One region of the Vibrio navarrensis genome, then DNA from elsewhere that is predicted to be linked to it. Evidence: predicted binding sites of a transcription regulator. Region 1 holds the regulator's gene; each other region holds the start of a gene.
What was found. The regulator PurR, encoded in region 1, represses purine synthesis genes. The targets are predictions, from matches to a motif close to TNANGNAAACGTTTNCNTNA.
Positions count from the first base shown of each region.

Region 2: the regulator PurR is predicted to act here: its motif matches at 2,185-2,204, upstream of I3X05_RS04395 (NupC/NupG family nucleoside CNT transporter).
Region 3: the regulator PurR is predicted to act here: its motif matches at 2,021-2,040, upstream of I3X05_RS10790 (inosine/guanosine kinase).
Region 4: the regulator PurR is predicted to act here: its motif matches at 1,795-1,814, upstream of purE (5-(carboxyamino)imidazole ribonucleotide mutase).

Region 1 covers NZ_CP065217.1:1,144,290-1,148,002, reverse strand. The annotation lists gene torR (two-component system response regulator TorR) at 1-493, opposite strand, end outside; gene torD (molecular chaperone TorD) at 732-1,376, shown strand; gene purR (HTH-type transcriptional repressor PurR) at 1,680-2,684, shown strand; cyclic di-GMP riboswitch class I at 2,876-2,964, shown strand; gene I3X05_RS05170 (TfoX/Sxy family DNA transformation protein) at 3,083-3,676, shown strand.
Region 2 covers NZ_CP065217.1:958,622-962,334, forward strand. The annotation lists gene I3X05_RS04380 (YcgL domain-containing protein) at 1-138, shown strand, start outside; gene I3X05_RS04385 (lytic murein transglycosylase) at 183-1,154, shown strand; gene I3X05_RS04390 (LysR family transcriptional regulator) at 1,213-2,157, shown strand; gene I3X05_RS04395 (NupC/NupG family nucleoside CNT transporter) at 2,381-3,580, shown strand.
Region 3 covers NZ_CP065217.1:2,253,250-2,256,962, forward strand. The annotation lists gene I3X05_RS10785 (H-NS family nucleoid-associated regulatory protein) at 172-588, shown strand; gene I3X05_RS10790 (inosine/guanosine kinase) at 640-1,944, opposite strand; gene I3X05_RS10795 (hypothetical protein) at 2,062-2,331, opposite strand; gene mnmA (tRNA 2-thiouridine(34) synthase MnmA) at 2,523-3,647, shown strand; gene hflD (high frequency lysogenization protein HflD) at 3,658-3,713, shown strand, end outside.
Region 4 covers NZ_CP065217.1:3,474,248-3,477,960, forward strand. The annotation lists gene aroE (shikimate dehydrogenase) at 1-123, opposite strand, end outside; gene hemF (oxygen-dependent coproporphyrinogen oxidase) at 197-1,114, opposite strand; gene I3X05_RS16480 (L-threonylcarbamoyladenylate synthase) at 1,144-1,701, opposite strand; gene purE (5-(carboxyamino)imidazole ribonucleotide mutase) at 1,886-2,371, shown strand; gene I3X05_RS16490 (5-(carboxyamino)imidazole ribonucleotide synthase) at 2,376-3,509, shown strand; gene I3X05_RS16495 (DNA topoisomerase family protein) at 3,577-3,713, opposite strand, start outside.

The sequences.
Region 1 (3,713 bases):
TGGTTAATTTTACCGGTTCGCCATTGCGGCTCAATGCACGACGATGAATGTCAAACGTCCAATCTGCAAAGCGCACAACGTGCTGCTCCTGTTCGTCAGCACGCCCTTTTTGCTTAGCCGTATCGGTTAACGACATCCGCCACAAGAGGTTTTTCACCCGAACTAGCAGCTCTCTTAACTCAAACGGTTTGGTCACGTAATCATCCGCGCCCATCTCCAAACCGACAATTTTGTCTATGCTATCCGTGCGGCCTGTTACTAATATGATGCCGATATCCGATTGGCCACGCAGTTCCCGCGTCAAAAGCAAGCCATCTTCTCCAGTGAGATTAATGTCCAACATCACCAAATCGATGGTTTGGCTGTTCAATACCTCACGCATTTCTACGCCGCTCTCTGCTTCACTGACGGTATATCCTTCATTTTGGAAGTAACCCACCAATTTGGCTCGTGTCACTACATCATCTTCTACGACTAATACGTGATAGCTCATTTACACCACTTTCTGTCATTCTTCTCTACGCCGATTCATTCTATTCATAAACAGTCACATTTCTAGCGTCAGAGCAAAGTTAGCACAATAATCTCGGCTTTTATTGATTCAAGACAAGCTTATTTTTCACCCATTTACAAGCCGACATATAATTAAATAATCCATTAATAATCAGGGTGACCGCTGTTCATTTTTATTGGTTAAACTAATAAGAGAAACCTTGAGGAGCACAAAGAAAATGCAAGAGATCAAAGCCTTCAACGAAAAGCGTGCCGAAATTTACTGGTGGCTTTCAAGCCTTTTCGCCAAAGAGTTGAGCCAAGTGGAACTGGACAAATATCACAGCGCAGAGATTCGCTCATTTCTTTGTGGTTTAGCAGAAAATGACCGTTTGCGGGTTGAAGTGCAGCAACTGGTACAAACGTTGAATAAACTGCTTGAGCGTAAAGATGCTCAACTTGAACTGGCCGCAGACTTTTGCGATCTGTTTCTGAAAAGCGCAAAACATGGCGCTCTACCCTACGCTTCCGTTTACCTCGACCAATCAGGGTTACTCAACGCCGAACCAGCCAGAATGATGGAAAAGCTGATGACAGAGCACGGCGTGAGAGTGAGCGACACTCTCAATGAACCTGCGGATCATCTCGCTATTCAACTGGATTTTTTAGGCCATCTGATTATCCGTTCGAATGAGCTGGAGCAAGAGCGCCATATGGAAGCCGCCTTTGCCAAGCAGCAACAGTTCATTGAAGATATGCTGCTGTCTTGGCTGCCGCAATTTCACCAGCAGTGTCTTCAACACGACCAGTTTGACTTCTACACCAGCGTTGCAAAACTATTAATTGCATTTTGTAAACTGGACAGTGACTATTTACTTGGATAATAATTACAGGCCTATCAATAGAGCAATCACTCGACTGAAGATTAACCAATAAAGTGTGAACACGGATACAATATTCGCGTGCTGAGCTGGTTGCCTGCTGACGTATCTCGATATAAAATTGAGACCGCAAACGATAAAATATGAATTTAATGCAAACCGCTGAAAAACAGCGGTTTTTGTGTTTTTTTAGCTAAGCTGCTGCTTTTCTTGGGTCTCTCCATGTTCAAGACCGATTCGAAGAAAGGTAGCAAGAGCGTTACCCGGCTCAATGTTCCCCGCGGTAACCTTGGACAGGACAAAATTATGGCCACAATTAAAGATGTCGCACGTTTAGCCGGCGTATCAACCACGACAGTTTCACACGTGATCAATAAAACCCGCTTTGTTGCAGAAACAACGCAAGAAAAAGTGATGAAGGCGGTGGATGAACTCAATTACGCGCCTAGCGCCGTCGCACGCAGCTTGAAATGCAATACGACTCGTACTATTGGCATGCTCGTTACTCAGTCAACCAATCTCTTTTTCTCTGAAGTGATTGACGGCGTAGAAAGCTACTGCTACCGCCAAGGCTATACCTTGATTCTATGTAACACTGGTGGCATCTATGAAAAGCAGCGCGACTATATCCGCATGCTGGCTGAAAAACGCGTCGACGGTATCTTGGTGATGTGTTCAGATTTGACCGAAGAGCTGCGTGAAATGCTCGATAGACACGCCGATATTCCAAAAGTAATCATGGACTGGGGCCCGATTAGCTCGCAAGCCGACAAGATCATCGACAACTCAGAAGAAGGTGGCTATCTCGCAACCAAATATCTGATTGATAACGGTCACAGCAAAATTGCCTGCCTGAGCGGTCATTTCGAAAAAGCCGCGTGTCAGGAGCGAATTCTTGGTTTTAAACGCGCAATGGCAGAGGCAAACCTAGCGGTCAATCAAGATTGGATCTTAGAAGGTAACTTTGAATGTGATACAGCCGTATTGGTCGCTGATAAGATCGCCTCTTGGGACGATCGTCCAACGGCCATTTTCTGCTTTAACGACACCATGGCACTTGGCCTAATGAGCCGTTTGCAACAGCTCGGTATCCGTATTCCTGAAGACATGTCGGTGATCGGTTACGACAATATTGAACTGGCCGAGTACTTCTCTCCGCCGCTTACCACCATTCACCAACCAAAACGTCGTGTCGGTAAAAATGCATTTGAAATTCTACTTGAGCGCATTAAAGACAAAGAGCACGATAAACGCATTTTTGAGATGCATCCAGAAATCGTTATTCGCGACACAGTTAAAAAACTGAACTGACATTGTTAAAAAATAGACGCTATTCGGCGTCTATTTTTTTGTGTCAAAACAAAATCATTATTGTGACAAATAACAAGATATTTTCGTACACGAGTTTTGGCTCATTTTCCGCAAACTATTACCTGAACCAAGATCACACTTTTAATTCTAAAATGTGATGTTAGTCCAATAGAAATCGTATCCTTTAGCTGTCACGCACAGGGCAAACCATCTGAAAAGGTGGGACGCAAAGCCTCCGGCCTAAACCAAATGTTGTTTGGTAGGTAGCGGGGTTCCCGATGGCAAAAATGCATTACATTGAGTTGACTCTCTAATGACATCTTGTATGCATTGGTTTGCTAATCTCTCGGACCTGATTTATGGGTGGCGTAATTATAATTACACCGAGATAACACATCATGGATAAACCGATACTCAAAGATTCAATGAAGCTTTTTGAGCAACTTGGTGCGATAAAATCTCGCTCTATGTTTGGCGGATTCGGCCTTTTTGCAGATGAGACCATGTTTGCATTGGTCGTCAAAGATCAGCTTCATATTCGCGCGGATCAAAACACAACCTCATTGTTCGAAAAACAGGGCCTTAAGCCTTATGTTTACAAAAAACGTGGCTTCCCTGTTGTTACCAAATACTACGCGGTAACCGATTCCCTTTGGGATAACAAGACTGCACTGATGAGCGTCGCAAGACAAGCTTTGGACAGCGCCCGAAAAGAGAAAGAGCTTCAAGCCGTTGCCAAACCCGATCGTCTGAAAGATTTGCCAAATCTAAGGCTGGCGACTGAGCGCATGCTGAAAAAAGCAGGTATTGAAACGGTTGAGCAGTTGGAAATGCACGGTTCTGTTGGGGCTTATGAAGCGATCAAAAACACGCACAGTGGAAGTGTTAGCCTTGAGCTGTTGTGGGCGTTAGAAGGCGCTATCAATGGAACTCACTGGAGCGTCATCCCTCAAAAACGCCGAGATGAGTTAGTTAATAAGCTTTCCTCTTAAGCTTGAGTAAGTTTCTGAAAGCCACCTCTGCAACGAA
Region 2 (3,713 bases), 190 kb from region 1:
CGTACGTTGGCGTTGGTCAGTGTCGAGAAGGTTCGCGAATCACTAATAAATGACGGTTTCTTCTTGCAACTGCCGCCACCACCGAAAAATCTTCTCGAACAACATAAAGAACGCAAAGCGCAGCAGAAGTCAGATTAACGGCGTGGCTGGTTTTGCGGGCCGATTGGCTCAAGGAGGGCAATATGAGAACACTGTTAACAGCGATGCTCGGTATGAGCCTAAGTGCTTCGGTATGGGCGAACTCGGAAAGTTTCGAGCAGTATATTGAACGCTTGAAAGCACAAGCGCGCTCGGAAGGTATTAGCGCACAAACCATTGCGCAGGCGTTTCACAATGTCGAGTACAAGCCCCGAGCGGTAAAAGCGGATCGCAATCAACCAGAAAAAAAACTGACGCTGGATGAGTATCTTCCACGCGCGGTGCCCGATTGGAAAGTACAGCAGGCGAAAGATCTCTACCAAAAACATGGCGCAGAACTGAAGCAAATTGCTGAACACTATGGCGTGCAAGCGCGCTTTATTGTCGCGCTTTGGGGCGTAGAAAGTAATTTCGGTAAATTTACTGGCAATTTTCCTGTGGTCGACGCGCTCGCGACTATGGCCTATGAAGGGCGACGCGAGGCGTTTTTCCGCGCCGAAACCATGGCGGCGTTGAAGATTCTCGATCAAGGACACATTGAATACGAGAATTTTAAAGGCTCTTGGGCGGGTGCCATGGGGCAATGTCAGTTTATGCCCAGTTCGTTTTTGGCCTACGCTGCTGATGGCGATGGTGATGGCAAAAAGGACATCTGGAGCAATACCCACGATGTATTTGCCTCGACCGCTAGTTATCTCAGCCAGTCTGGTTGGGATGACAAGTACACTTGGGGGCGGCAAGTAAGAATCCCTAAAGGGTTTGACCTTTCCTTGCAGGGCAGGGAAGAAGCCAAAGGTAAGTATTTGCAAGAGTGGAAAAAGCTAGGTATTACCAATTATGTGGGCGGGGCGTTGCCGATGCTCAATCAAGATATCAAAGCCTGGCTGGTGATGCCGGATGATGAAAATGGCCGGGCTTACTTGGTGTACAACAATTACAATGTACTAATGAAGTGGAACCGCTCTCACTACTTCGCTCTGGCCGTTAGCCATCTGGCTGATCGCATTAAAGATTAACCACCAACTTAGGCTTGTCTCATGCGTTGCGTGATGGCAAGGCCTTCTTAACGACAACATGTTATCTGAACGCGCAGCACAAATGGTGGTTTTTTCCGCCTTGGTTAAACATCGCAACTTCACTCAGGCGGCGAAAAGCTTGGGTGTGTCGGTTTCACACGTCAGTAAGCAGCTTGCGTTACTCGAAGCCTCGCTTGGCATCAAGCTGATTCAGCGCACCACGCGCAGTTTTACGCCGACCGAAGCAGGGCTGAGCTTTTATCGTCATTGCCATCAGGTGGTGCAAGCGGTGAACAATGCGCAGTCTGAAATGGAGAGCCAGCGTGATGAGGTGGCTGGTTTGGTGCGTATCGGTTTGTCGCAATCTTTCGGTACCTTGCATGTGCTGCCTGCGATTGACGAGCTGCGTCAGCGCTACCCACAATTGCAAGTCGAATTGCACCTGTTTGATTATAAAGTGGATATGTTAGACGAAGGGCTGGATGTGTGGATCACCAACCACGAGAAATTGCCAGAGGGGTATATTGCCCAGCGTTTGGCCGATTGCCAATTCGTGGTTGCTGCGTCACCCGACTACTTAATGCGTCACGACACGCCTGCACATCCAACGGACCTTAGCGAGCATAACTGTTTGATTTATCGCAGTTGGGAACGTGATTACACCAGCTGGGCTTTTCGCCGCGCCGACGAAGAGTTATGCGTCAAAGTAGCAGGCAACTATTCCGTTGATTTGGCCGAAGCAGTGCGCGATGCCGCGATTGCCGGATGGGGGATAGGCTATCTTGCCACCTATTTGCTGAGTGATGAGTTTCGCAGCGGAAAACTGATTCAGCTATTGCCAGAATGGCGCGCCAGCCAGCAAATGCCGTTTTATGCGGTCTACCCAAGTCGTCAACACATGCCAAAGAAAACCTCAGCGGTGATCGAATTTATTCGGCAAAAGATCGGCGCACCATGTCACTGGGATCAAAAGCTGTTGCCTTATATCACCATTGCGCATTGAGTGATTTTCGTCACATATTATTTCTCTGTTGGGAAACATTTTCCTTATATGGAAACAATACCAAATAGCAAACGTTTATCTTGATTTTTTTCAAAGAGTTAAGTGTATAGGCGTTGGCTGCTGTTCTTCCTGTTCCACTTTATTAACATTCCCGACTTGCATCCCGCGTTTGTCACTATACAATCCGCGCCTTCCTTGTTCCCCCTCTCTCTGGAAACCTTCTATGAACTCTTTACTGGGTATTGTGGCCATTCTCGTTGTCGCGTGGCTATTATCTACCAACAGAAAAAACATTCGTTTGAAAACAGTACTACTGGCGTTTTGTCTGCAAGTCGCGTTTGCCTTACTTGTGCTCTATGTTCCTGCGGGCAAAAATGCGCTGAATACAGTGACGGGCGCTGTGTCAGGATTGATCAAATATGGGCAGGAAGGCATCGCTTTTCTGTTCGGCGGTTTGGCAACCGGCGGTTTCACTTTCGCCATTAACGTGCTTGGGATCATCATTTTCTTCTCCGCGCTGATCTCGGGTCTGTATCACATTGGCTTGATGCCCAAAGTGATCAATTTGATTGGTGGTGGCCTACAGAAACTGCTCGGTACGGGAAGGGCTGAATCGCTCTCCGCGACGGCGAATATTTTTGTCGGCATGATTGAAGCCCCCCTTGTGGTCAAACCGTACCTAAAGCACATGAGTGATTCGCAATTTTTTGCAGTGATGACTTGTGGTCTTGCCTCGGTTGCTGGTGGTACCTTGGTCGGGTATGCCTCGCTCGGTGTAGAACTGAACTATCTGATTGCTGCTGCGTTTATGTCGGCACCAGCGGGCCTGTTAATGGCGAAGATCCTCATGCCAGAGACAGAAACTGAGCCACAAGCGGCACAGATGGAAAACATTGAAATGCCAAAAGCCACCAATGTGGTGGAAGCGATGGCCGATGGCGCGATGTCGGGGCTACGCATTGCCGTTGCGGTGGGCGCGACACTGCTGGCGTTTGTCAGTGTGATTGCGCTGTTAAACGGCATGTTGGGTTGGATTGGCAGCTGGTTTGGTATCAGCCTGAGTTTTGAGCTGATCCTCGGCTATTTATTTGCTCCCGTCGCGTGGCTGCTAGGTATTCCTTGGCAAGAAGCGATCACCGCAGGCTCATTGATTGGCAATAAGATCGTTGTTAACGAGTTTGTCGCTTTTATTCAGTTGATGGAAGTGAAACAGCAACTAAGTGCTCACTCTCAAGCGATTGTGACGTTTGCGCTGTGTGGTTTCGCCAACATTTCGACCATGGCGATGCTGATTGGTGGTTTAGGTAGCTTAGTGCCGGAGAAACGTACCTTTATCTCGACCTATGGTTTTCGCGCCATTGCCGCTGGTGTGCTGGCAAACCTAATGAGCGCCTCGATTGCTGGTGTGATCTTAAGCTTGTAATTCGTCTACGCCATTGAACTTGGCAGATAGCATTGTCACTTCTGGACAAAGCCGATGCTGTCTGCCTTTATTCTTTCTCTTCTCCCTGATTTTCTTGTAACTCTTCTCTACGCGGTTCGCGCCTTTCCCACTG
Region 3 (3,713 bases), 1.1 Mb from region 1:
AGCTGTGGGATATAAAGTTAGTAACGATTAAACAATAAAAAAAACACTATAAATATTGCTTATATCGTATTTAGCGTTAATATTAGCAACGTAAAGAATTTATTCTTATTCGTTTTATCTGAACCTCGATATTATTATTGCGATGTCGACTTACTTAACATAGGAAAGGTTATGTCGGAACTAACAAAGACTCTACTTAATATTCGTAGCCTACGTGCTTACGCAAGAGAACTCACTTTAGAGCAACTAGAAGAAGCATTAGACAAACTGTCAACGGTTGTTGCTGAGCGTCAAGAAGCGGAAGCGGAAGAGCGTGCGGCAAAAGCTGAACAAGAAGCAAGACTGGCTGCAATTGCAGAGCAGATTGCAAAAGATGGAATTGACGTTGATGCGCTTATCAGCGCGCTTTCTGGCGAAACCAAAAGCAAGAGCAAAGGCAGTAAAAGTAAACGTGCTCCACGTCCTGCCAAATACAAATATGTTGATGTGAACGGCGAAGAAAAAACTTGGACAGGCCAAGGTCGTACTCCATCAGCAATTCAAGCGCAGTTAGATGCAGGTAAATCTCTAGAAGATTTCGAAATCTAATCTTAGCATTATATAAAAAAGGCTCCTTGCGGAGCCTTTTTTATTTTCTATTTAACGTTCCCAATACGCTTCTTCTAAGCTATCTTCCCGTTCTGGTAAGCCACGTGACAAACGAGGTGAGTGCTGAGCAAGAACTTCATAACTGGCACGATTTGCATACTTACACACTTGAGAAAAAGATGAATAAGTGAGAAATTCGTGCACATGCTTGCTTGAGTTGGGCACATTCTCTTTGTGGTATTTATTCGCTGCCATATCGTGCAACACCGCAGAAAGTGCCGCATCGCCCGCACCATTGGTATTTTTAATTTTCTCAGGGCCCCCCATATATGGTGAAATATGTGAGTAAACCTTAATCGGGTTTTCACATGACGCCTTTCGCGTCGGGCGACTAAATTCATAGCGATTAAACTCAGCAATACAGCCAGGCAAAAGAGGCAGTGATGTTTCACGTTTTGCACTCTCTTCGGAATAACCCGCCATAAATAATCCAAGCGGCCCCGCCGTACACAATACCAAGTCTGCCCAGTCGAGAGTTTTATCTGAAGCAGCAAGCGGATCGCTTTCACCGGTTAATGCCTCGGCTTCATCTTCATTCATCGCTACTACCGTGACATGATCATGAATAAATGATTGCCAAAACTGCGGATCTTCCTGAATAACAAACTTAGTGCCAAGGGTTAGTACAACGGGCACATGGTATTTTTTCGCGTATTCGATCGCTTTCATTGTGGCTTCCGGCATAGGATCGCCTTCCTTACAACGAATCAAATAAGCCGTCAAAACCAAGGCAGATGCTTTTTTAAAAATCTTTTCAGGGATACTTTGCGGCTTTAGCTGATTCATTTGACCTTCGCTGATCGCGAACGTTCGTTCACCGTCTTCGGTAATTAGCGCAAAACAGCGACCTATTGCTCCATCCACACCCTGCAAGTAATTTAGATCCATACGGCTGGATGTATTACATAAATAACGATAACCGTAGCTGCCAATTTTAATATCTTGGCTCATGACACCGAGTAGCGTTGAGCGATCATCGGCCAATACAGAGTAATTATGCAATGTATTTCCTATCGTCCCGCCCGCATATTCGTTGGTAATCAAATTCTCTTGTTTTAATTGCTGATAAAGTGCTTCTGCCGTTTGGTCATCAATAACCAATGAGTGACCTTTACTCAGACCGTATTTCTCAATCACCTCTGACGTCACTTTCGCTTCAATATCCACCAAAGTTTGGTCAATACCGATAACATGTGTACGCGTCATTCGTTTGCTTTCCTGCGCTTGGCTCACCAGCGGATCGCGGGCATGTACAGGAAAATAATGCTTTGATTTGCGTTGTCCGGGAAATTTCATAGTGCTCGTCTGAGTAAGGGGTTAAAAAAGAGAGCGGATTCTAACCTGCTGCCTAACCAGCGGCAATAAAGGCAATTATAGCAAACGTTTGCTCTGCTCTTTTTCTTTTGCGTGCGATTATTCCCCTTCCATAAAGCCAAGATCGGGTAGCTGATCGAGATGCTCGGCGTAACGTTTGAGATTAAATTTTCCTTCATTTCGCATCACATCAAAAATCTCAATTGAAACGGCGCATGCCATCATCGCAATGGCTTCCTCACGCGAATGGCCAGTCATCATTAAACGCATCAAGGTTTCTTTCACTTTAACTGGGTTGCCATCTTCGAGTTGATTTTCGATCACTTCAATCAATTCTGCTTCTTCTATAAACTGGTTTTCGTTACTCATAGGCTCTGTTCCGATTTGAAATTTGGCTCACTATGCCACAGTTCGCTTTTCTCTACGCACTCTATTCTCTTTTGGAGAACTATTTTGCGGAAAAATTCGGCAAAACGATTTGTGATTGCCGTCGCGGATCTGTTGCCGCTGTGTGCTTTCTGTTAGAATCTGCGTCCAGTTAATTGAAGTGGTGTTAAGTAATGTCTGATAACAGCCAAAAGAAGGTCATCGTTGGCATGTCCGGCGGTGTAGATTCATCGGTTTCTGCCTATCTCCTCAAGCAACAAGGCTATCAAGTCGAAGGCCTGTTTATGAAGAACTGGGAAGAAGATGATAACTCTGAGTATTGTACCGCAGCCGAAGATTTAGCGGACGCTCAAGCTGTTTGCGATAAACTTGGCATTCACCTGCATACGATTAATTTTGCCGCAGAATATTGGGACAACGTGTTCGAATATTTCCTTGCCGAGTACAAAGCAGGTCGAACGCCAAACCCAGACATTCTTTGTAACAAAGAAATTAAGTTCAAAGCCTTCCTTGAGTTTGCCGATGAAGTTCTTGAGGCAGACTACATTGCGATGGGTCACTACGTGCGTCGTACTTTCCCCGCTAACGGTGAAAAGCCGCAAATGCTGCGTGGTTTGGATGGCAATAAAGACCAAAGTTACTTTCTGTATACCCTGAGCCACGACCAAGTGGCGCGCAGCCTTTTCCCGGTTGGTGAACTGGAAAAACCCGAAGTACGCCGTATCGCTGAAGAACAAGGTTTGATCACTGCGAAGAAAAAAGACTCGACCGGTATTTGCTTTATCGGCGAACGTAAATTCACCGATTTTCTTAGCCGCTATCTGCCTGCCCAACCGGGTAACATTGAAACGCCAGAGGGTGAAGTCGTTGGTCAGCACCAAGGCCTGATGTACCACACCTTGGGCCAACGTAAAGGCTTGCACATTGGTGGCCGCAAAGGCGGTGGCGGTAATGAAGAGCCTTGGTTCGTCGCCGAAAAAGATCTGAAACGCAATGTGCTCATCGCCGTACAGGGGCAAGAGCACCCGCTATTGAAATCTGAAGGCTTAGTCGCCTCTCAACTGCACTGGGTGGATCGTGAGCCAATTCGCGAAGTGATGAAATGCAGCGTAAAAACTCGTTATCGCCAGCAAGATATTGCTTGTACAATCATTCCTATTGATGATGACAACATTAAAGTGATCTTTGATGAGGGGCAAATTGCCGTGACTCCAGGGCAATCGGCGGTTTTCTATCAGGGCGACGTTTGCCTTGGTGGCGGTATCATCGAAAAACGCATTCCATACACTCAAGCTTAGGAGACGTTACGTGGCGAATACACTTTATGACCGCACTATCGCTTTTGCTGGCATGTGCCAAGCTGT
Region 4 (3,713 bases), 1.2 Mb from region 1:
GAGCTCTGCGGTATAGCTTAAGGACTGATTGGTTTGGCGAGCAAACAGGGTATGGATAAACGGCGATTTACTGTGCCCGATCGGGTTACCAAACACCGCATAGCGATCAAGTTGCTGGGTCATTTCCTTACCTTAAAAACAAAACAGGGCCATCTAATTCGATGACCCTATCATTATCTCCTTGAGGAGAAAAGCGTTACCAATCTCTCGGCTGGAGGAACTCGTCATACAAGCGTGCTTCCGCCGAACCCGGTTGTGGCTGATAAGCATATTCCCAGCGAGCCAATGGCGGCATAGACATCAATATCGACTCAGTTCGACCGCCACTTTGCAGACCAAACAAGGTGCCGCGGTCATAGACCAAATTGAATTCTACATAACGACCTCGACGATAGAGTTGGAACTCCCGCTCGCGCTCACCATATTCAAGCACTTTGCGACGTGCGACGATTGGCAAATACGCCTGACAATAGCCTTCCCCCACCGCCTTAAGGTAATCAAAGCATTTATCAAATTCCCATTGGTTCAGATCGTCAAAGAACAAACCGCCCACACCGCGGGTTTCGTTGCGATGCGGCAAGAAGAAGTATTGGTCGCACCACGCCTTGTGCTCAGCGTAAACCGTCTCACCAAACGGCGTGCATAGCGCTTTGGCCGTGTCATGCCATGATTGGCAATCTTCTTCAAACGGATAGAAAGGCGTCAGATCGAAACCGCCACCAAACCACCAAATCGGCGCTTCGCCCTCTTTTTCGGCGATGAAAAAACGCACGTTGGCGTGTGAGGTGGGTACATAAGGATTTTTCGGATGCATCACCAAAGACACGCCCATCGCTTCAAAACGCCGCCCAGCCAACTCCGGGCGATGTGCTGTGGCAGAAGCTGGCATCATTTGGCCCTGAACGTGAGAAAAATTAACCCCACCTTGCTCAAACACATCACCATCACGCATTACCCGCGTGCGGCCTCCACCGCCCAGTTTTTCTCCGGGTTCACGCTGCCAAGCATCCTCGACAAACACCGCTCGTCCATCTTCTTGTTCTAATTGCTGACAAATTGCATCCTGCAGTGCCATCAAATACTGCTTCACTGCTTGTTTATTGATTGCTGACATTCTTTACTTACCTTTGAAGCAATGCAGGGTTATCCCTGTCTTAATATTTGTGCGCTTCGCACATCGCGAATTTCACTCGGTTTTGTTCGCCCACCCGTTTCACCAATGAGTATGGCCTGAACTTTATCGCCCAACTGCTGTTGCACTTGTTCCAAAGTGAGGCAGGCAGGAAGCCCGGACAGATTGGCGCTGGTAGAGGTTAACGGCTTTGCAAAGGCGATGCACAACTTTTGCACTAAAGGATGATCGCTGACACGCACCGCGACCGTATCATACTGTCCCGTGACCCAAGATGAGGCAGACGTGCTGGCAGGAACCACCCACGTATACGGCCCCGGCCAGCTTTGCTGCATGCGTTCGATCTCGATGTCAGTCAGAGCGTCTCGGTCGATGTAGGGCCATAACTGGTCAACATTGGCTGCAATCAAAATCAGCCCTTTATCGACCGGGCGCTGTTTGATTTCCAGCAGCTTACCGATCGCTCTACTGTTATCCGGATCGCAGCCCAAACCAAATACCCCTTCGGTAGGGTAAGCGATGACTTCGCCTTGCTGTAAAGCACGCAGTACCTGTTGAAAATTGTCCATCCCATATCTACCCACTGTTTGATTCGTTCTCAGTGTACAAACAATTCTCTCAGTGAGCGAAAAGGAATTACTTGAGCTCAGCGATTGGCGAAGTGACGCAAACGTTTGCTTGGCATCAAAAACCCCGTATAATGCGCACAAATTTTATCAGCTCACCCAATTATGCAGCTTGAAGGAGTTTGAGATGAAAGTCGGTATCATCATGGGTTCTAAATCGGATTGGCCAACCATGAAATTGGCAGCAGAAATGCTGGACAAATTTGGGGTTGAATACGAAACCAAAGTCGTTTCTGCACACCGCACCCCTCAACTTCTGGCTGAATACGCGTCCACCGCCAAAGCGCGCGGACTCAAAGTGATCATTGCTGGTGCAGGCGGCGCCGCTCATTTACCCGGCATGACCGCCGCATTCACAAGTTTGCCTGTACTTGGCGTTCCGGTGCAATCGCGCGCGCTCTCTGGGCTGGACTCGCTCTACTCCATCGTACAAATGCCAAAAGGCATCGCGGTTGGCACATTGGCGATCGGTGAAGCAGGGGCGGCCAACGCAGGGTTATTAGCTGCGCAAATTCTCGGCACCCATGATGAGGCTATTATGGCAAAAGTCGAAGCGTTTCGCGCCGAGCAAACCGAAAGCGTCCTTGCTCATCCAAATCCGGCCGAGGATTAATCCCATGCATGTACTGGTTCTTGGTGCGGGTCAATTGGCTCGCATGATGTCTCTGGCTGGTGCGCCACTGAATATTCAGATCTCCGCCTACGATGTGGCAAGCGGTAATATCGTCCACCCTCTGACTCAGCACCTGCTCGGCTATGGCTTAGAAAATGCCATTGAACAAGTCGATGTGATTACCGCAGAGTTCGAGCACATTCCCCATGATGTACTTGATGTGTGTGAAGCGAGTGGCAAGTTTCTACCTAGCACGCAAGCGATTAAAGCTGGTGGTGATCGTCGCTTGGAAAAAGCGTTGTTGGATAACGCAGGTGCGCGCAATGCAAACTACTACATCATTGAGACGCGTGAAGATTTTTCTCGGGCGATAGAGCATGTCGGTGTACCTATGGTGCTCAAAAGCGCCTTGGGTGGCTATGATGGCAAAGGCCAGTGGCGCTTGAAAGACGCCACTCAGGCGGAGGCTATCTGGAAGGAAATGGCCGAATGCATTGCGGCCACGCCAACCCAAGCGATTGTCGCTGAAGAGTTTGTCCCTTTTAACCGTGAAGTCTCGTTAGTCGGCGCACGAGCCAAAGATGGCCACGTCGAAGTGTATCCTTTAGCGGAGAACGTACACACCAACGGCGTTCTGAGCCTTTCCACCGCAATTGATGCGCCAGAGCTGCAAGCCCAGGCAAAGCAGATGTTTACCGCGGTCGCGGAGAGCCTCGATTACGTGGGTGTGCTGGCGCTGGAGTTTTTTGATGTCGATGGGCAACTGCTGGTGAATGAAATCGCGCCTCGAGTACATAACTCTGGCCATTGGACACAGCAGGGCGCGGAGACCTGTCAGTTTGAAAATCATCTGCGTGCCGTATGTGGCCTGCCACTTGGCAGTACCAAGCTGGTGCGTGAAACGGCGATGATCAATATTCTCGGCGAAGAGAGTTTGCCTGAGTCGGTGCTCGCGATGGCTGGCTGCCATGTTCATTGGTATGGCAAAGAAAAACGGACTGGACGCAAGATGGGACACATCAATGTGTGCGGTGACTACAGCGGTGAACTGCAACGCCGTTTGTGCGCGTTAGCCAAAGTGCTGGACGCCGATGCGTTTCCGGCCGTGCAAGCCTTTGCCAGCAAATGGCGTGATTAATTCAATCGCTGATGATAACGAAGATAACAAAGGAGCACATGGCCCCTTTGTTGTTTAATCGTCCTCTTTAGGATTCAGTACCACTCGATTGCACATGCTGGCACTTACGATCTGCGCACTGATATTTCACCCCGTGAGCGGATTTCTTCTCCACCAATAAAGCAAAACCGCACTGCTCACAGCGCCCTTTCACTGGGGCTTGAT